3 regions of the Oerskovia sp. NPDC057915 genome follow, and region 2 is predicted to be linked to each of the others. Evidence: riboswitches for the same ligand, from Rfam matches in the RefSeq annotation. Region 2 holds a riboswitch; each other region holds the start of a gene.
What was found. A riboswitch is a leader RNA that binds a small molecule or an ion and turns the genes downstream of it on or off. The one in region 2 is predicted to bind thiamine pyrophosphate.
Positions count from the first base shown of each region.

Region 1: another riboswitch for thiamine pyrophosphate. It lies ahead of thiO (glycine oxidase ThiO); the one in region 2 lies ahead of thiC (phosphomethylpyrimidine synthase ThiC).
Region 3: another riboswitch for thiamine pyrophosphate. It lies ahead of thiD (bifunctional hydroxymethylpyrimidine kinase/phosphomethylpyrimidine kinase); the one in region 2 lies ahead of thiC (phosphomethylpyrimidine synthase ThiC).

Region 1 covers NZ_JBHVOS010000042.1:1,468-8,146, forward strand. Annotated here, with positions in the region: gene ACFVQ3_RS18635 (glycosyltransferase family 4 protein) at 1-702, shown strand, start outside; gene ACFVQ3_RS18640 (DUF2314 domain-containing protein) at 707-1,348, opposite strand; gene guaA (glutamine-hydrolyzing GMP synthase) at 1,638-3,215, opposite strand; gene thiE (thiamine phosphate synthase) at 3,277-3,909, opposite strand; TPP riboswitch at 4,147-4,224, shown strand; gene thiO (glycine oxidase ThiO) at 4,231-5,571, shown strand; gene thiS (sulfur carrier protein ThiS) at 5,568-5,795, shown strand; gene ACFVQ3_RS18665 (thiazole synthase) at 5,872-6,679, shown strand, end outside.
Region 2 covers NZ_JBHVOS010000005.1:138,771-145,449, forward strand. Annotated here, with positions in the region: gene ACFVQ3_RS05225 (response regulator) at 1-624, shown strand, start outside; gene thiC (phosphomethylpyrimidine synthase ThiC) at 690-2,417, opposite strand; TPP riboswitch at 2,408-2,517, opposite strand; gene ACFVQ3_RS05235 (diacylglycerol/lipid kinase family protein) at 2,629-3,612, opposite strand; gene ACFVQ3_RS05240 (CAP domain-containing protein) at 3,680-4,804, opposite strand; gene clpB (ATP-dependent chaperone ClpB) at 5,079-6,679, opposite strand, start outside.
Region 3 covers NZ_JBHVOS010000008.1:140,438-147,116, reverse strand. Annotated here, with positions in the region: gene ACFVQ3_RS07660 (FadR/GntR family transcriptional regulator) at 1-592, shown strand, start outside; gene ACFVQ3_RS07655 (ABC transporter ATP-binding protein) at 582-1,469, shown strand; gene ACFVQ3_RS07650 (quinone oxidoreductase family protein) at 1,586-2,641, shown strand; gene ACFVQ3_RS07645 (hypothetical protein) at 2,638-2,910, shown strand; gene thiD (bifunctional hydroxymethylpyrimidine kinase/phosphomethylpyrimidine kinase) at 2,989-4,593, opposite strand; TPP riboswitch at 4,585-4,685, opposite strand; gene ACFVQ3_RS07635 (hypothetical protein) at 4,782-5,123, opposite strand; gene pip (prolyl aminopeptidase) at 5,215-6,156, opposite strand; gene ACFVQ3_RS07625 (hypothetical protein) at 6,261-6,626, shown strand.

The DNA of each region.
Region 1 (6,679 bases), on a different contig from region 2:
CTGACCGCGGCACCGCTGCGCCGTATCGCGGGGCCCGACGTCCCCGTCGAGATCCTGCACAACGGTCTGGACCTCGACGAGTGGGCCGTGCCGCGCGTCGAGCGGGACGCGCGCGGCGAGGGCAAGGCCGTGCACGTCGTCGCCGCGACCCGGTTCGCGCCCCGCAAGCGGGTCCTGCCGCTGCTCGAGTCGATCCGGCAGGCCGCCGAGCGCCTCCCGCACGACGCGCTGTTCGCGACGATCGCGGGCGAGGGCCCCGAGCTCGACGCGGCCCGGCGCTTCGTCAAGGAGCACGGGCTGTCCTCGACGGTCAGCCTCCCGGGCCGCCTGGGCGCGCACGAGCTCAAGCGTCTCTACTCGCGCGCCGACGTGTTCGTGGCCCCCGCCGTCCAGGAGTCGTTCGGGATCGCGGCGCTCGAGGCGCAGGCCGCAGGCCTGGCCGTGGTGACGCGCGCGGAGTCGGGCGTGGCCGAGCGGCTGACGGACGGGGTCGACGGGCTGCTCGCCGCCGACGACGCGGAGATGACGGACCAGATCGTGCGGCTCGTGACGCAGGACGGGCTGCTCGACCGCATCGTCGCGCACAACCGCGAGGTCCGACCTTCGAGCGGGTGGCCGAGCGTGCTCGCCGACGTCGAGAAGGCCTACGAGAAGGCGGCGGCGTACCGAGCGGAGCGGGTGGCGCGCACCGCACGACGCTGACCGCTCACCCCCGGGGTCGCGTGTCGAGGTCCAGGACGTGCCGACGCTCGAACTCGACGCGGTCCCCGGCGAGCAGGCCCACGATGGCGGCCGGGTCGTTGTCGAGCACGCCGACCAGGCGGTCGCCGTCGACTTCCGTCACGAGCACCCACATGCGTTCTCCGATGCCCTCGTCGGGGAGGAACACGAGCTTGACGAGCGTCCCGGGGGCCACACCCGACGTGTCCTCAGGGACCGGGTACGTCCGGGGGTGCTGCACGTTCCAGGCGACGACGTCGCGGAGCGACCACACCTCGGGGTCGGGCCACGACCCGGGGTCGCCGTCCTCGGGGAGGTCCCGCAGCATCCCGTCCTGTTTGCGGTCGAGCGTGCCGTCGTCGAGCATCTGCGCCACGATCCGGGAGTTGTACGGACCGAGGACGGCCCACGGCCCCACGGTGCCGGCGCGCGCGGCACGGATCGCGACCTGGGCCCGACGGAGCGAGAGCTTCGCGAGCCCGGGGTCGAGCAGGAGCAGGTCGTGAAAGGCCACGGTCATCGGCTGGGACCCGTCAGGCTCGACCGCAGCGAGGTACACCCAGCCGTCGGGCCACCGGACGACCCTGGTCACGGGCCGACCGAGCTCCAGGACATCGACGCTCGACACCACGACCTCGTCGAGCGCAGGGACTTGCGACCGTCCGGAGCGACCGAGCATCAACGCTCACCGAGCAGGCGTGGGCGGGCGGCGCGAGGGTCCATGACGGGCAAGGTACCGCACGACGAGCCGACGCCGTCCGCAGGAGGCGCGCGCCGCCGTCGGGCCTGCGTGCCCCGATAGGGACCCCGCGCTCCGCACCCCGGTGCGCGCGGCGCAGCCCGGTCCCCGGAACGCCGAAGGGCCGGCCCTCGCAGATCGCTCTGCAGGGGCCGGCCCTCGACGGCTCAGCGGGACGTCACTCCCACTCGATGGTGCCCGGCGGCTTGCTCGTCACGTCGAGCACGACGCGGTTGACGTCCTTGACCTCGTTCGTGATGCGCGTCGAGATGATCGCGAGGACGTCGTACGGCAGACGGGTCCAGTCCGCGGTCATGGCGTCCTCGGAGGACACGGGGCGCAGCACGATCGGGTGGCCGTAGGTGCGGCCGTCGCCCTGGACGCCGACCGAGCGGACGTCGGCCAGGAGCACCACGGGGCACTGCCAGATCTCGTCGTCCAGCCCGGCCTTCGTGAGCTCCTCGCGCGCGATCGCGTCGGCCGCGCGCAGGATCTCCAGGCGCTCGGCCGTGACCTCGCCGACGATGCGGATGCCGAGCCCGGGACCGGGGAACGGCTGACGGGCCACGATGACCTCGGGCACGCCGAGCTCGCGGCCCACGGCACGGACCTCGTCCTTGAACAGGGCGCGCAGCGGCTCGACGAGCGAGAACTGCAGGTCGTCGGGCAGGCCGCCCACGTTGTGGTGGCTCTTGATGTTCGCGGTGCCCTCGCCGCCGCCGGACTCGACGACGTCCGGGTACAGCGTGCCCTGCACGAGGAACTTGACCTCGCCCCCGTGCTCGCCCTCGGCCTCGACGATCTGGCGCGCCGCCTCCTCGAACGCACGGATGAACTCGCGACCGATGATCTTGCGCTTGGTCTCGGGGTCCGAGTGGCCCGCGAGCGCGGCGAGGAAGCGCTGCTTCTCGTCCATGACGACGAGCTTGACGCCCGTGGCGGCGACGAAGTCGCGCTCGACCTGCTCGACCTCGCCCGCACGCAGCAGGCCGTGGTCGACGAACACGCACGTCAGCTGGTCGCCCACGGCCTGCTGGACGAGGGCCGCCGCGACCGAGGAGTCGACGCCGCCGGACAGGCCGCAGATGACGCGGGCGTCCCCGACCTGCTCGCGGATGAGCGCGATCTGGTCGGCGATGACGTTGCCCGGGGTCCAGTCACCGGCGAGGCCGGCGCCCTGGTACAGGAAGTTCTCGAGGGCCTTCTGGCCCAGCGGGGAGTGCTTGACCTCGGGGTGCCACTGCACGCCGTAGAGGCGGCGGCCCGTGTCCTCGAAGGCCGCGACCGGGGAGCCGGCCGAGGTCGCGAGGACCTCGAAGCCCTCGGGCGCCGCGTGCACGGCGTCGCCGTGGCTCATCCAGGCGGTCTGCTGGTCGGGCGAGCCCGCGAGCAGCGCGCCTGCCTGGCAGACCTCGACGGCCGTGCCGCCGTACTCGCTGAGCCCGGTCTGCGCGACCGTCCCACCGAGCGCCTTGGCCATGGCCTGGAAGCCGTAGCAGATGCCCAGGACGGGCACGCCCGCGTCGAACAGCGCGGGGTCCACGAAGGGGGCACCCTGCGCGTACACGGACGACGGACCGCCGGACAGGATGATCGCTGCCGGGTCCTTGGCGAGCATCTGCTCGACGGTGAAGGTGTGAGGGACGATCTCCGAGTACACCTTGGCCTCACGCACGCGACGCGCGATCAGCTGGGCGTACTGTGCGCCGAAGTCGACGACCAATACGGGCCGGGGGGCTGAGGGGGTGGGTGTCACCACCCCAGGATAGTTGGCCCGGGGCCGATCCCCGGCATCGGTCCAGCACGTGCGACGGGGATCACTGCACGGGTGGGGCGGGCAGCCGCTCGCGCAGCTCGCGCGCGGCCCGCTCGGGGTCGGCCGCGCCCGTGATCGCGCGGACCACGACGATGCGCTCGGCCCCGGCGTCGAGCACCTGGTCGAGCCTGTCGGCGTCGACGCCCCCGATCGCGAACCACGGCGTCGTCGGGCGCGTCGCCGCGACCTGTCGCAGCAGGTCGAGCCCGACGGCGTCGCGCCCCGGCTTCGTGGGCGTCGCCCAGAGGGGGCCGACGCAGAAGTAGTCGACCTCGGGGTCTGCCTCGGCGGCCGCTGCCTGGGTGAGCGAGTGCGTCGAGCGGCCCAGGAGCGGGCCCCCGCCGAGGAGCGATCGGACCGCGGGCACCGGCAGGTCGCCCTGGCCCATGTGCACCACCGGGGCCCCGGTCAGCAGCGCGACGTCGGCCCGGTCGTTGACGGCCCACAGCGCCCCGTGCTCGGTCGCGACGCGCGCGACTACGTCCTGAAGCTGGAGCTCGCGCGCGACGTCGAGCGTCTTGTCGCGCAGCTGGACCACGTCGACCCCGCCCGCGAGCGCCGCGTGCAGGAAGTCCTCGAGGTCGCCACGCTCCTCGCGCGCGTCGGTGCACAGGTACAGCCTGGCGGCGCGCAGCCTCTCGACGGCGGCCTGGCGGGCCGCGGGCCGGGTGGCGTCACGGGCCGCCTGTCGGGTGGCGTCGCGGGCGTCGGAGCGGTGGCGGGGCTCGGGGTGCGGTCGGCGCGCGGCGTCGCCGGTCGGGGCGGTGGTCACGGCGCCCAGGATAGGCACGGCCCGCGCGGCGCGCGGCCGTGGCGCACCCCGTGGTCGTGCCGCGGCCCGGTCCCGGCCGCGTTGTAGGGTGGCCGCGAAGCACGGGAGCCCCGCACGGGGCTGAGAGGGCGAGAGCCGACCGTCGAACCTGATCTGGGTCATGCCAGCGAAGGGAGCGAGCGCATGAGCGCAGCCCTGTCCACCGATCAACCCGCCCTGCCCGCACGCCCACGAGGGCGCGACGGGGCTGCCGGGCGCGCGGCGCCGTCGGGCCTCCCCCACGACCACCTGCCCGACGGCGCCTCCGACGTCCTCGTCGTGGGCGGCGGCATCGTGGGGCTCACCGCGGCCTGGCGGGCCTCGCGTGCGGGGCGGCGCGTGACCGTCCTCGACCCGGCCCCGGGGGACGGCGCGACGCACGCCGCGGCCGGGATGCTCGCGCCCGTGACGGAGGCCGACTTCGGGGAGCAGGCCGCGCTGCGCCTGGGTGCCGACTCCGCCGCGCGGTGGCCCGCGTTCGCGGCCGAGCTCAAGGCGGACTCGGGGCTGGGTGTCGGGCTGCGGGCGACCGGGACGCTCACGCTGGCCTACGACGGCGACGACCTGACGCTCGGGCGGCGCGTGCGCGCGCTGCAGGAGGCGTGGGGGCTCGACTCGACCGAGATCACGGTCGCGGCCGCCCGGGAGCGCGAGCCGCTCGTCGGGCAGCGCGTGGCCGGAGCGTTCTGGGCCCCGGGCGACCACCAGGTCGACCCCCGTGCGGTGCACCGGGCCCTGACCGCGGCCCTCGCGCGGGACCCGCGCGCCGCCGTCGTGCACCGCAGGGCCGCCCGGCTGCTGCGGTCCCCCGGCCCCGGCGCACCCGTGACCGGGGTCCTCGACGACGCGGGAGCCGAGCACCGTGCGGGGACCGTGGTCCTCGCGGCCGGGGCCGACTCGGGGCGCCTGCTCGCGGGCGTCCCCGAAGTGTGCGCCCCGACCCGTCCGGTGAAAGGGCAGACCCTGCGGCTCGACGCCCCGCCCTGGTTCACGCTCGACCACGTGGTGCGCGGGATCGTGCAAGGGCGTCCGGTGTACGTCGTACCGCGTACGCCCGGCGCCGACGGGCACCGCGAGGTCGTCGTCGGTGCGACGAGCGAGGAGCATCCCGACGACCGGCGCGCGACCGCGGGCGGCGTCTTCGCGCTCCTGCGGGACGCCCGTGCGCTCCTTCCCGGGCTCGACGAGCTCGCCCTGGTCGAGGTCACGCCGCGCGTGCGCCCGGGCACCCCGGACAACCTGCCGCTGCTGGGACCCACGAGCGTGCCCGGCCTCGTGCTCGCGACGGGCCACTACCGCAACGGCGTGCTGCTCGCCGCGGTCACCGGGGCCGCGGTCGACGCGCTCCTGGCCGGGGAGCCGCTGCCCCCCGCGGTCGCGTCGATCGACCCGATGCGCTTCTCCCCCGAGCCCGCCCCCGTCCCGTCGAGACCCACGACAGTCCTCGACCTCGGCGACCCCACCACCTCCCGGAGGACCTCATGACCAGCACCGCGCTCGTCAACGGCGAGCCGTACCCCCTTGCCGCTCCCACGACCGTCGCCGCCCTCGTGGCCGCGCTGCTTCCCGGTCTCGCCGCCGACACCGGTGTCCCCCGGGGCGTCGCGGTCGCGATCGACGACGCCGTGCTCCCCCGCAGCACCTGGGCGTCCACGACCCTGCGCGACGGCGACCGCGTCGAGGTCGTCACGGCGGTGCAGGGTGGCTGACGCCGGGCAGGACACGGTCCGCGCGGCCGACGACCCCCTCGTCGTCGCGGGCGTCCCCCTCGGCTCCCGCCTGGTCATGGGCACGGGCGGCGCGGCCAACCTGCTCACGCTCGAGGACGCTCTCGTGGCGTCCGGGACCGCGCTCACGACCGTGGCGATGCGCCGCGTCGCGCGGGTACGGCCGTCGGGCGGCGCGGGATCCGTAGGAGGCGAGAGCGAGACCGGCATCTGGGGCCTGCTCGACCGCCTCGGCATCCGCGCCCTGCCCAACACCGCGGGCTGCTTCTCGGCCAAGGAGGCCGTCCTCACGGCCCACCTGGCCCGCGAGGCGTGCGGCACCGACTGGGTCAAGCTCGAGGTGATCGCGGACGACGTCACGCTCCTGCCCGACCCGATCGGGCTCGTCCAGGCCGCCGAGACGCTGGTCCGTGACGGCTTCACCGTCCTGCCGTACACCAACGACGACCCGATCCTCGCGCGCCGCCTCGAGGACGTGGGCTGCGCGGCCGTCATGCCGCTCGGCGCGCCCATCGGGTCGGGGCTCGGCATCCTCAACCCGCGCAACATCGCGGCCATCGCGGCCGCGGCCCGCGTGCCCGTGATCCTGGACGCGGGGATCGGGACCGCGTCGGAGGCCGCGCACGCCCTGGAGCTCGGGTGCGACGGCGTGCTGCTCGCGACCGCGGTCACGCGCGCGGCCGACCCGGTGCGGATGGCCGCGGCCATGCGGTTCGCGGTCGAGGCCGGGCGGCTCGCGGCGCTCGCGGGCCGCATCCCGCGGCGCGAGCAGGCGCTCGCGAGCTCGCCGGTCGACGGGATGGTGGGCCGGGCCGGGGCGGGTGCCGCCGGGCTCACGGGGTCCGGCCTGCTGGGTGCCGGCAACC
Region 2 (6,679 bases):
CGCGCAGGCTTCACCGTGATCCTCGAGAGCGAGGGCTTCGAGGTCGTGGGCGAGGCGTCGAACGGGGCCGACGCCGTGCGCGTCGCGCGCCGGGAGCGGCCCGACGTCGTGTGCATGGACGTCCGCATGCCCGGCGGGGACGGCATCACGGCGACGCGCGCGCTCGCGGGGCCCGGCGTCGTCGACCCGGTCCCGGTGCTCGTGGTGAGCACGTTCGACCTGGACGACTACGTGTTCGGCGCGCTGGAGGCCGGGGCGAGCGGGTTCCTGCTCAAGGACGCCGAGCCCGACGTGCTGGTCGACGCGGTGCGGCGCGTGGCGTCGGGCGAGGGACTGGTCGACCAGACGCTCACGCGGCGCGTGATCGACGAGTTCGCCCGACGGCGGTCCCCCGCCGCCCCCGACGACGTCGCCTCGGGCCTGCTCACCTCGCGCGAGCACGACATCCTGGCGCTGCTGTGCCGAGGGCAGTCGAACGCCGAGATCGCCGCGACGCTGTTCCTCGAGGCCAGCACCGTGAAGTCGCACCTGAGCCGGATCATGACCAAGACGGGCGTGCGCGACCGCGTCCAGCTCGTGGTGTGGGCGTACGAACGGGGATTGGCCGCCCCGTCGCCACGGTGATCCGGCCGAGGTAGAACCGTGTGCGCGAGGTAGACCTCTAGGGGGTCTACCTCGCGCACACGGGTCTACCTCGGCGTCACGGGGAGATACACCCGGCCGCCCGCGTCGGCGAACTCGCTCGACTTCTCCGCCATGCCGGCCTCGATCGCCTCGACCGACGTCAGCCCGTTCTTCTCGGCGTACTCCCGCACGTCCGCCGAGATCCGCATCGAGCAGAACTTGGGCCCGCACATCGAGCAGAAGTGCGCGGTCTTGGCGGGCTCGGCCGGCAGGGTCTCGTCGTGGAAGGCGCGCGCGGTGTCGGGGTCGAGCGACAGCGCGAACTGGTCGTGCCAGCGGAACTCGAACCGGGCACGCGACAGCGCGTCGTCCCGCAGCTGCGCGCGCGGGTGCCCCTTGGCGAGGTCGGCCGAGTGCGCCGCGATCCGGTACGTGATGACGCCCGTCTTGACGTCGTCGCGGTCGGGCAGCCCCAGGTGCTCCTTGGGCGTGACGTAGCAGAGCATCGCGGTCCCGGCCTGCGCGATGATCGCGGCCCCGATCGCGGACGTGATGTGGTCGTACGCGGGCGCGACGTCCGTCGCGAGCGGGCCGAGCGTGTAGAACGGCGCCTCCTCGCACAGCTCCTCCTCGAGGCGCACGTTCTCGACGATCTTGTGCATGGGGACATGGCCAGGGCCCTCGATCATGACCTGCACGCCGTAGGACTTCGCGACCTTGGTCAGCTCCCCCAGCGTGCGCAGCTCGGCGAACTGGGCCGCGTCGTTGGCGTCCGCGATCGACCCCGGACGCAGACCGTCGCCGAGGGAGAACGTCACGTCGTAGTCGCGCAGGATCTCGCACAGCTCCGCGAAGTGCGTGTAGAGGAACGACTCCCGGTGGTGCGCGAGGCACCACGCCGCCATGATCGAGCCGCCGCGCGACACGATGCCCGTGACGCGGCGCGCGGTCAGCGGGACATAGCGCAGCAGGACGCCCGCGTGCACGGTCATGTAGTCGACGCCCTGCTCGGCCTGCTCGATCACGGTGTCGCGGTAGATCTCCCACGTGAGCCTCGCGGGGTCCCCCTTGACCTTCTCGAGCGCCTGGTAGAGCGGCACCGTCCCCACGGGGATCGGGGAGTTGCGCAGCACCCACTCGCGGGTCTCGTGGATGTCCTTGCCCGTCGAGAGGTCCATGAGGGTGTCCGCACCCCAGCGCGCGGCCCACACCATCTTCTCGACCTCCTCCTCGATCGAGGACGTCACGGCCGAGTTGCCGATGTTCGCGTTGATCTTCACGCCGAACGCCTTGCCGATGATCATGGGCTCGATCTCGGGGTGCCTGCGGTTGGCCGGGATCACCGCCCGGCCGCGGGCCACCTCGTCGCGCACGAGCTCGACGTCGACGCCCTCGCGCGCCGCGACGAACCGCATCTCGTCGGTGACGATCCCCGCGCGCGCCCACGCGAGCTGCGTCCGGGCGCCGCCCGCGCCGTGCTCGGTCGGTACGGCGTCGGGCCGCAGCCACGACGCCCGCAGAGCGGGCAGGCCGCCCGCGAGGTCGAACGCCGACGGGTCGTCGACCTCGGTGTACGGGCCCGAGGTGTCGTACAGGTCCAGGTGCTCGCCGTTGCTCAGGTGCACGCGGCGCTCCGGGACGCGCAGGTGCTCCGCTCCCGGGACGGGGTGGTGGACCTTGGCGGACCCGGCGATGGGTCCGGTCGTGATGGTGTGCGGCCTCGTGGCTGCCGTGGTGGCGCGCACAGCGCTGGTGGGCCCGGTGGTTGCGGGCACAGCGGTCTCAGAGCTCATTGCTCTCTCCCTACGTCGGCATGATCCGAACAGGTTCGAACGGTCGGCGGCGCTGAGCCGCCCTCTCAGCTCGCTGCTGCGAGCTCCCGTGGGGTGTGAAGTTGTGTGGTGCGGGGTGGTGCGGGGTGGTGCGCGGCCACCGTAGCGCACGTCGCCGGGCGTCGGCGCGATCGTCCCGCGACCACCCGTCTCCCCGTGAGCGCGGACCCGGTCACCCGTCTGCGGGCGCCCCCTCCGCGATGTCGTCCGACGTGTCGGGCTGGTAGACGCACACCCACAGCGCCCCGGCGCGGACGCTGACCTCGAGCTTCTTCGCTGGCTCGATCACGTCGCCGTCGAGCTGGCGCGGCTGCGGCCGGTCGGAGATCACGGAGATCCGCGACCCGCGCAGCACCTCCATGTTGGGGACGCGGCGGCGTCCGCGCAGCACGCCGACGAGGAGCTGGACCCAGTGGCCGAGGTTGCGGGGCGCGATGATCGCGACGTCCATCTGGCCGTTGTCGGGCTCGGCGTCGGGCAGCAGGTTGACGCCCGCCTGGAGCTTGCCGACGTTCCCGACGACCACGGTCCGTGCCCGACGGCGCAGCACGGGCCGGTCGTCGACGCGCACCTCGACCTTCATCTCGTCGTCGGCGAGGTGCTTGAATGCCGAGACGACGTACGCGAGAGCCCCGGCCTTGGCCTTGAGCGCGGTCGGTGCGTCCTCCATCATCGCGGCGTCGAGCCCCATGCCGGCCATGACGGCGAAGGCCTGCCCGTCGACCTCGCCGATGTCGACGGCCCGCCGGCCGCGGTCGAGCGCGAGGCGGATGCCGTCCTCGGGCCGGGGCGGGATGCCGAGGTTGCCCGCGAGGAGGTTGCCCGTGCCGCCGGGGAGGACGGCGAGCGCCGCGTCGGTCCCGGCGAGCCCTTCGATGCAGGCGCGCACGGTGCCGTCGCCGCCGCTCACGAACACGACCTCGGCACCGTCCGCGACGGCCTGCCGGGCCTGGCCCGTGCCGGGGTCCTCGGCGGTGGTCTCGAGCCATGCCGGGGCGGGCCAGCCCGCGTCGGCGAGCTGGGTCTCGATGGTGCGGCGGAGCTCGTCGAGCCCTTCGACACGGTTCGGGTTGACGATCACGGCCGAGCGGAGCGGTGCGTGGTCGAGGCGTTGCTGGGCTGCGGTCTCGGGCGCTTGTTCCTGGGACGGGTTCACACCTGAGTATGTCGTGCGCAGCACGTGCTCGCCCGGCAACGGGACGACTCGGGCACTCCGGGCGCGCTCAGTACCCGAAGACCTGCACCCAGGTGTTGCCCGCGCGCCCCAGCCCCATGGTCGTGAAGTCGCAGCCGAGGATGTTCGCGCGGTGCCCCTCGGACGCCATCCAGGCGTCGACCACGGCCTGGGCGGTCTTCTGCCCGGCGGCGATGTTCTCACCACCCGGTCGTGCGTAGCCCTGGGCGGTGATGCGGTCGCCGAACGTCCGACCGTCGAGGCTCGTGTGGCTGAAGTACCCCTGCGCGACCATGTCCTGCGCGTGCAGGGTCGCGGCGCGCCCGAGCTGGTCGTCGGCGCGCAGCGCGGGGCAGCCTGCGGCGGCGCGGTGCGTGTTGACGAGGGCGAGGGCGGCGGCCGTGTCACCCGCGGCGTCCCCCGTGCCCGACGACGTCGCTCCCCCCGCGCTCCCGGCTCCACCGGTCGTCGTGGTCGGGTCGGCGAGCAGCGCGGCCCGGGTCGCGGGGCCGGCGACGCCGTCGGGCTCGAGGCCGTTCGCGTCCTGGAACGTCCGCAGCGCGCTGTCGGTCCCGGCACCGAAGACGCCGTCGGCCGAGACGGTGGCCCCGTGCGCCTGGAGGCGCTCCTGGATCTCCTGGACCTCGGGCCCGGTCGCCCCCTGGCGGGGCGGTGCAGCGGGGGCTTCTGGAGCGGGCGGGGGCGACGGGACCGGGGCCTCGTCGGTGGGTTGCTCGGGTGACGGCGGGGCGTCGGTCGGCTGGTCGGCGGTGGTGCCCTCGGGCTGCTGCGCGGCACCCCCGCTGGTTCCGCCGCTCCCCGCCTCAGCGAGCAGCGGCTCGCGTCCGTCGGCGCTGCGGCCGGCACGGTCGTCCCCCCGGCCGAGCGCGGCGTCCCACCGGGCGCCGAGCGGTTCCAGACCGCGCCCCTCGCCGTTGAGCTCCTGGGTGGCCGGGACCACGAGCAGGCCGCCGACGAGCCCGAGGGTCACGACCGCGACCTGCGGCAGGGCACGAGGTCCGCGCGCTCTGCCGCTGACGCCGGTGACGCCGGTCGAGCGGGCGTGCCGGACGGCCTCCGCGCGGCGCCGACGACGCTGGGCCCGGGACGGCGAGGCGGCGGCCTGCTCGGCGAGCCGGCGCGCGGCACGGGTCTGCGGAAGGTGGTCGGGCATCGGGGACTCCGGCGGCACGAGCGACCTTCCGTCGGTGGGATGTGGGTTGATTGCCCAGTATGCCCCGACGGTGCGGGTGAAAACCAGACGCTCGGTAGGACCAGTTGAGCCCCGGCCTCCGCCGGGATTCGGTTCGTCGTCGACCCCGCGCGGCGTGAAGCGACGACCAGCCCCAGGTCGCACGGAGGCCCGGTCCCTTCCGGGACCGGGCCTCTCACGCACGGCGCGAGCGGCGCCGTCGGGCAGGAGGAGCCTCCCGCCGACGGCGCGCGCGTCACCGCTGGACGGTCAGCTCCAGGCCCTCGCCCTCGGTGAGCGAACGGTCGACGACGATCGTGTCGCCGTCCGCGACCTCGCCCGCGAGCAGCTTGCGCGCCAGGCGGTCGCCGATCTCGCGCTGCACCAGGCGGCGCAGCGGGCGCGCCCCGTACGCGGGGTCGAAGCCCTCGAGCGCGAGCCACTCGCGCGCGGCCGGCGTGACCTCGAGCGTGAGGCGACGGTCCGCGAGGCGCTCCGCCAGCCGCTCGACCGCGATGTCCACGATCCGCCCCAGCTCGTCGAGGTTCAGCGGGTCGAAGATGACGACGTCGTCGAGCCGGTTGACGAACTCCGGCTTGAAGCTCGACCGGACCGCCGACATGACGCCCTCACGCTTGGCCGTGTCGTCGAGCATGGGGTCCACGAGGTACTGCGAACCCAGGTTCGACGTCAGCACCAGGATGACGTTGCGGAAGTCGACCGTGCGGCCCTGACCGTCGGTCAACCGGCCGTCGTCGAGGACCTGCAGCAGGATGTCGAAGACCTCGGGGTGCGCCTTCTCGACCTCGTCGAGCAGCACGACCGAGTACGGCCTGCGCCGCACGGCCTCGGTGAGCTGGCCGCCCTCCTCGTAGCCGACGTACCCCGGAGGGGCACCGACCAGACGGGCGACGCTGTGCTTCTCCCCGTACTCCGACATGTCGATGCGGACCATGGCGCGCTCGTCGTCGAACAGGAAGTCCGCGAGCGCCTTCGCGAGCTCGGTCTTGCCGACGCCCGTGGGGCCGAGGAACAGGAACGAGCCCGTGGGGCGGTCGGGGTCGGCGACGCCCGCACGAGAACGTCGTACGGCGTCCGACACCGCGGCGACCGCGGCCTTCTGCCCGATCAGGCGCTTGCCGATCACGTCCTCCATGGCCAGGAGCTTCTCCGACTCGCCCTGGAGCATGCGGCCCGCGGGGATGCCGGTCCACGCGGACACGACCTCGGCGATCTCGTCCGCGCCGACCTTGTCGGCGATCATCGGCGCCTGCTGCGCCGTGGCGGACTCGTCGACGTCGATCGACGCCTCCTCCTGCTCGGCGGCCTGGAGCTGCTCCTGGAGCTGCGGGATCTCGCCGTACTGGATGCGGCCCGCGGTCTCGAGGTCGCCCTCGCGGATGGCCCGCTCGACCTGGACGCGCAGCTCGTCGAGCTTGGCGCGCAGGTCACCGACGCGGTTGTGGCCCGCCTTCTCGGCGTCCCAGCGTGCGGTCAGCGCGGACAGCTCCTCGCGACGGTCGGCGAGGTCGGCGCGCAGCTTCTCGAGGCGCTCGCGCGAGGCGGGGTCGTCGGACTCGGAGAGCACGACCTCCTCCATCTCCAGGCGCGTGACGGCACGCTGGAGCTCGTCGATCTCGATGGGCGAGGAGTCGAGCTCCATGCGCAGGCGCGACGCGGCCTCGTCGACCAGGTCGATCGCCTTGTCGGGGAGCTGGCGGCCCGTGATGTAGCGGTCGGACAGCGCAGCCGCGGCCACGAGCGCCGAGTCGGCGATCGTCACCTTGTGGTGCGCCTCGTAGCGCTCCTTGAGCCCGCGCAGGATCGCGACCGTGTCCTCGACCGAGGGCTCGCCCA
Region 3 (6,679 bases), on a different contig from region 2:
CCCGGGTGAGCACGCGCTCGCGGCAGAGCTCGGCGTCGGGCGATCGACCGTGCGCGAGGCCGTCCGGCAGCTCGCGGGCAAAGGCGTGCTCGAGAGCCGCCAGGGCTCGGGCGTCTACGTCGTCCGGGCCGAGTCGGGCGAGGACTGGGAGGAGGTCCTGCGGCGCGGCGAGATCGTCGACGTCCTCGAGGTCCGCGGCGCCCTGGAGACAGAGGCCGCGCGGCTCGCCGCGACCCGCCGCACCCCGGCCGACCTCCGTACGCTCGACTCGGCGCTCGCGGGTCGCGGCAAGATCCCCGCGACCGCGAGCGCACCGGAGTACGTCGACGCCGACCTGGTCTTCCACCGTGCGGTCGTGGACGCCGCGCACAACGCGGTCCTGACCGACCTGTTCGCGACGTTCCTCCCCCGCCTGCGCCGGGCGATGGTCGACATGATCGAGCTCGACGGCCCGGGCAAGCGCCACCGGCACGACCAGGACGCCCACGAGGCGATCCTCGACGCCGTCCGCAACCGCGATGCCGACCGGGCCGCCGCGACGAGCCGCCGGCACCTCACCTCCGTCCACGAGAAGGTCACCCGTGAGCACTGACACCACGTCCCCGGCCTCCTCGCCGCTGTCCCCGGCGCCCGCCCAGGACCGGACGCTCTTCGCACCGTCGCCCCCGGCGAGCAGCGACCCCGCCGTGCTGGACCTGCGCGACGTCGCGTTCGTCCGCGACGGCCGAACGATCCTCGAGCACGTTGACCTCACGGTCCGTGCGGGTGAGCACTGGGCGCTGATCGGCCCCAACGGCGCGGGCAAGAGCACGATCCTCAGCCTGTGCGGCGCGCGCAACCACCCCACGCGCGGCTCGGTCGACGTGCTCGGCCACACGCTCGGGCGCGTCGACGTCCAGGCCCTCCACCGCCGCGTCGGGCACGTGAACCCGCGTCACCTGCTGCGCACCGCCCTGACGATCCAGGAGGTCGTCCTGACGGGGCTCACCGGCACGATCGAACTGCGTCCACGGTGGGCGCCGACCTCCGACGAGGTCGACCGTGCTCGCGCGCTGATCACCCACCTCGGCCTGGGCGGCAAGGAGCGCGAGCCGTGGACCACGCTGTCCCAGGGTGAGCGTGGGCGCACCATCATCGCCCGGGCGCTCGTCGCCGAACCCGAGCTGCTGCTCCTCGACGAGCCGAGCACGGGCCTCGACGTCGCCGCGCGCGAGCAGCTCCTCTCGACGCTCGACGCCGTGCGGGTCGTTCACCCCGAGGTCGCCTCGGTGCTCGTGACCCATCACCTCGAAGAGCTGCCCACGTCCACGACCCACGCGCTGCTGCTCGCGCCGGGTCGCGTGTCGGCGGCCGGACCGGCCGACGAGGTGCTGACGACGGAGGCCGTCTCGCGCTGCTTCGACCACCCCATCCACGTCGGACGCCACCGCGGACGTTGGCGGGCCTCGGCGGGTCCTGCGACGACCTGAAGCCCGGCTCGCCGAGTGTGCAGTTCGGGCTGCTGGTGGGCGCCCTGGACCGCCCGAACTGCACACTCGGCGAGGCCCCGACCACCGACCCGGGTCCCGCCACCTAGGCTGACCCCATGCGCGTGATCCAGGCACTCCAGGCAGGCGGCCCCGACGTCCTCGAGCTCGTCGAGCTCCCGACCCCCGTCCCCGGACCCGGCGAGCTCCTCGTCGACGTCGCGGCGGCCGGGGTCAACTTCATCGACACCTACCGGCGGGCCGGGGTGTACCCGATGGCGTATCCCCACGTGGTCGGGACCGAGGGCGCCGGCGTCGTCACCGCGGTCGGCCCGGGGGTCGCTGACTTCGAGCCCGGCGACCACGTCGCGTGGACCAACGCGTTCGGCTCGTACGCCGAGCAGGTCGTCGTCCCCGCCGACGTCGCGATCCCGGTCCCGGCGTCGGTCGACCTGCGCGTCGCGGCGGCCGTCGGCCTGCAGGGGCTCACCGCCCACTACCTCGTGACCTCGACGTACCCGGTCCAGCCCGGCGACGACGTCCTGCTGCACGCGGGCGCCGGCGGCGTCGGGCTGCTCGCGACCCAGCTCGCGGTGCGCCGCGGCGCGCGCGTCATCACGACCGTCTCGACCGAGGCCAAGGCCGAGCTGTCGCGCGCGGCCGGAGCCTCCGACGTCGTGAACTACGCCGAGCTCGACGACCTCACGTCCGAGCTGCCCGCGATCGTGCGCGACCTCACGGGCGGGCGCGGCGTCGCCGTCGTCTACGACTCGGTCGGCAAGGACACGTTCGAGGCGTCCCTCGCGTCGTTGCGCCGCCGCGGCATGCTCGTGCTGTTCGGCGGGTCCTCGGGCCAGGTGCCGCCGTTCGACCTGCAACGCCTCAACAAGGGCGGCTCGCTGTTCACGACGCGCCCCAAGCTCGACGACTACACCGCGACGCGCGCCGAGCTCCTCGACCGGGCGAGCGAGGTGTTCGCGCTCGTCGCGTCGGGAGACCTCGACGTGCGCGTGGGCGCGACGTTCCCGCTCGCGCGCGCCGCCGACGCGCACCGCGCCCTGGAGGGGCGCGCGACGACCGGCAAGGTCCTGCTCGTGCCGGACCTCGAGCCCGGCAGCGACGGAGTCACCGGCACCGGCGCCGCCTCCGGCCCGACGACGGACCCCGCCCCGTGAGCTGGGACTGGGTCCCGCCACGGCCCGGCGAGGACGAGCCCACCCGCCGCTCCGACCGCCGCCTGCGCCTGGCGGTGACGGTCCTCGTGGTCGTCTTCACGGGCGTGCTCGCGGTGTACTACCTGACCGTCGGGCTCGACCAGATGCGCACGCAGTGCCTGGCCGACCGCCCGGAGGGCGTCTCGACCAGCGAGGTCACCACGACGTGGCGCTGGTGGCCACCCGGGTACGACTGCGGGTACCCGGACGGCGGCGCGCAGAGCGTCTAGCGACTCCCGCGGCGAGAGGTCAGCCGTCGCCCCGGGTCGAGCCAGGTCCGGGGCGACTGCTCGCTCCTCGGCGGGAGATCAGCGCGCAGCGAGAGGCGGCGCGGGCCAGGTCGGTCGCGTCAGCCCCTGCTCGAAGAACAGGTACTCGTGCATCGAGGACAGCTCGAACGCGCGCAGCATGCGCTCGCGCTCGGCGGGCGAGGCCCAGCGCGCGGCCTCGTCGGCGAACGAGCACGCGGTGCGCGTGGCCTCGGCGAAGGCCGGGTCGCCGTAGAGCGAGATCCACCGCGCGTAGGGGTGCCCGTCGAGGTCCCCCGCCCGGCGCACCAGGACGTCGCCGACGTGCGAGTACAGCCAGTAGCACGGCAGCAGGGCCGCGACCGTCTCCGCGTAGGACCCGTTCGAGGCCGCGTGCAGGTGGTTGGTGTAGGCGGCCGTCACGGGCGACGGGTCGACGCTCTCGACCGCCCCGCGGTCCATCCCGGCGTGCTCGCCCAACCAGTCGCGGTGCAGCGCCTGCTCGACCTCGAGCGACTCGACCGCGGCGCCGGCGAAGAACTGCCGCGCCTCGGGCGTCGGCGCGAGCTGGCTCGCCCGCGACAGCACACGCGAGTACTCGGCGAGGTACGCGGCGTCCTGCGCGAGGTAGAACCCGAAGTCCCCGGCCGCGAGGCTCCCGTCCGCGAGCGCCCGCACGAACCCCATGCTCTCGACGGCCTCGCGCCAGCCCGCGACGCGCTCCCACGCCTCCTCGGAGAACGTCCGCTGCCCCAGCGCGGGCAGGTGCGCCAGGTGGTCGACGGGTCCGCGGCCCGTGCCCACCGCGAGCGCTCCCCCGGCCCGGAGCGCCCCGGTCAGCCAGGTCTTGGCGTCGCGCGTCGCGCTCTCCCAGCCGTCCCGCCGGGGTCGCAGCGCGGCGACCGCCGCCGACAGCGAGCACCCGGTCCCGTGGGTGTGCACGGTGTCGACGCGGGGCGCGGAGAAGGTCGTGACGTCGTCGGGCCCGCGAGCGCCCACCAGCGCGTCGGGTGACTCCTCCCCTGTGAGGTGACCACCCTTCAGGAGCACGACGGCGCCGCTCGCCGCGTGCAGGCGCCTCGCCTGGGCGAGGGCGTCGGGCCAGGTGGTCGCGGCGGGCTCGCCGACGAGGACGGCGAGCTCGGGGAGGTTGGGGGTCACGAGGTCGGCGAGCGCGACCAGCTCACGCACGGCCTGCTCGGCCCCCTCGTCGAGCAGGCGGTGGCCGCTCGTGGCGACCATGACGGGGTCCAGCACGACGAACGGCGGCCGCACGCGCCCCAGCCACGCGGCGATCGCCCGTGCGTTGGGCTCGTCGGCGACCATGCCGATCTTCACGGCGTCGATCACCACGTCGTCGGAGACCGCGTCGAGCTGCTCGGCGAGGAAGTCCGCGCCGGGGACGTGGACCGTGCGGACGCCGTGCGTGTTCTGCGCGACGAGAGCGGTCGTGACCGCCATGCCGTAGGCGCCGTGGGCCGCGAACGCCTTGAGGTCCGCCTGGATCCCGGCGCCCCCGGTCGGGTCCGTGCCGGCGATCGACAGGACGCGAGGGCGGGAGGGCTCGGCCCCCCGCGACGCGCCGTGCTCGTCCGCGGCCTGGGCGTCCGCCGCCGGCGTGCGGGCGGGTACGGGCAGGACAGGTGTGGTGGCAGCAAGCGACATTGCCGACATCCCTTCGCTAGTGCTAGCTAGATCAGGTTCGACGGGTGTGATCTCAGCCCGGCTCGTGGGAGCGGGCACCCCGTGTCTTCGCAGGGAACTCTAGCGGGCGGACGGCACACCCGGGGGCTGCCGCTTGCCAGGTGGCACCAGCACCGTCGACCCGCCCGGCGACCCGCCCTGCGACGCGGTCAGGGGGACGCCGGGGTCCCGGTCGGCACGACACTGATCCGCGACGTCGACACGTGCTTCGCCAGACACGACACGACGCGCTCCAGGTCGGCGCGGGTGGCGTCGGGGACCAGCCCGAACGACGTCCCGACCGGGGGCATGATCGCCGGGGTCAGGGCGAAGGCGACGGCAGGATCCGCCGCGCACTCCGCGTCACCCTCGGACGGGCCCTCGACATGGACGGACCACGGCCCCTCGGCGGGCACGGCGACCGGTCCGGCCGCGCCGAGCGCGGCACCGAGCGCGAGCGAGCCGCACGACACGACCAGGACTCCGAGGAGCAGTGCGGAACGGCGGGGCATGGCGCTCACCTCGGTGGTCGTCGTCGACTGCGGGGCAGGTGGGGCAGGCGGGGCAGCGTGGAGCCACCACCGTACCGGACCGGCGCGCGGGCTAGCCCGCGAACCGGTCCGTCGCCGCGACCAGCGCCTCCGGGAACCCTGGTCCCCCGTGCCCTGCGCCCTCGAGCACCACGAGCTCGCTCCCCGGCCACGCCTGGTGCAGGCGCCATGCGACGTCGAGCGGTCCCGACACGTCCTGGCGCCCGTGCACCAGGACGGCCGGGACCCCGCCGAGCGCGCGCACCCCGGCCAGCAGTGCGCCGTCGGGCAGGAACGCCGCATGGGACCAGTAGTGCGTCACGAGGCGCGCGAACAGCAGCCGGAAGGTCGGGTCGTCGTAGCGGTCCCACCGCTCGAAGCCGTGCACCAGCGAGACGTGCACGTCCTCCCAGCGGCACCAGGCCGCCGCCGCGCGCTCACGCACCGCTCGGTCCGAAGAGGCGAGCAGGCGGGCGTAGGCCGCCGCGAGGTTGCCGGCGCGCTCCGCCACGGGCACCTCGGCGACGAACCGGTCCCATTCCTCGGGGAAGAGCCGCCCCATCTCGCGCGTGATCCACTCGACCTCGCGGGCAGTCGTGCTCGTGACCGCGCCCAGGACCACCTCCGTCACGTGCTCCGGGTGCGCCACGGCGTACGCAAGCCCGAGCGTCGCGCCCCACGAGGTCCCGAGGACCAGCCACGCGTCGATGCCCAGGTGCTTGCGCAGGAGCTCGACGTCCGCGAGCAGGTGGGCCGTGGTGTTGGCCTGCAGGTCGGCGTCGTCGTCGCTCGCGAGCGGCCGGCTCCGACCGCATCCGCGCTGGTCGAGCAGCACGACCCGGTACCTCTCGGGGTCGAACGGCCGAGCCGAACCCGGGGTGCACCCCGCTCCCGGACCGCCGTGCAGCACGACCGCGGGCTTGCCGTCCGGGTTGCCCCGCACCTCCCACCAGATCTCGTGGCCGTCGCCGACGTCGAGGAGTCCCTGGGCGTGGGGTGGGGTCGCGGCGTACATGTCCGGCAGCGTACCGAGCGCGACCGACGCCCTCCGGTTGAGCCGAGCCGCGCCACGGCGGATGCTGGGGGCGACCGTCCGGTCCAGCCACGAGGAGGTCGGCCATGCGCCCGACGCACGACGTCTCACCCCACGACTCCGCACGTACGGCGCTCACGTCCGCACGAGCCCGACGCGTCGTCCTCGCCGCGGCACTGGTCGTCGGGGCGCTCGCGCTCGCGGCCTGCGCCCCGGGTCCCAACCCCGACGTGGGCACGCCCACCGCGGACGGCAGCCCGGCCGGGTTCTGGCTCGGCCTGTGGCAGGGCATCATCGTGCCCGTGACGTTCGTGGTCTCGTTGTTCACCGACACGGTGAACATCTACGAGGTCCACAACAACGGGAACTGGTACGACTTCGGCTTCGTGCTCGGTCTGGGGCTGTTCGTGGGCGGCCCGTTCGGCGCCTCGCGCGGGCGCCGAAACCACTGACGGGCAGCGCCACCGACGATGAGTTCCGGCCCGGTCCCGAGTCTGCCCTCGTG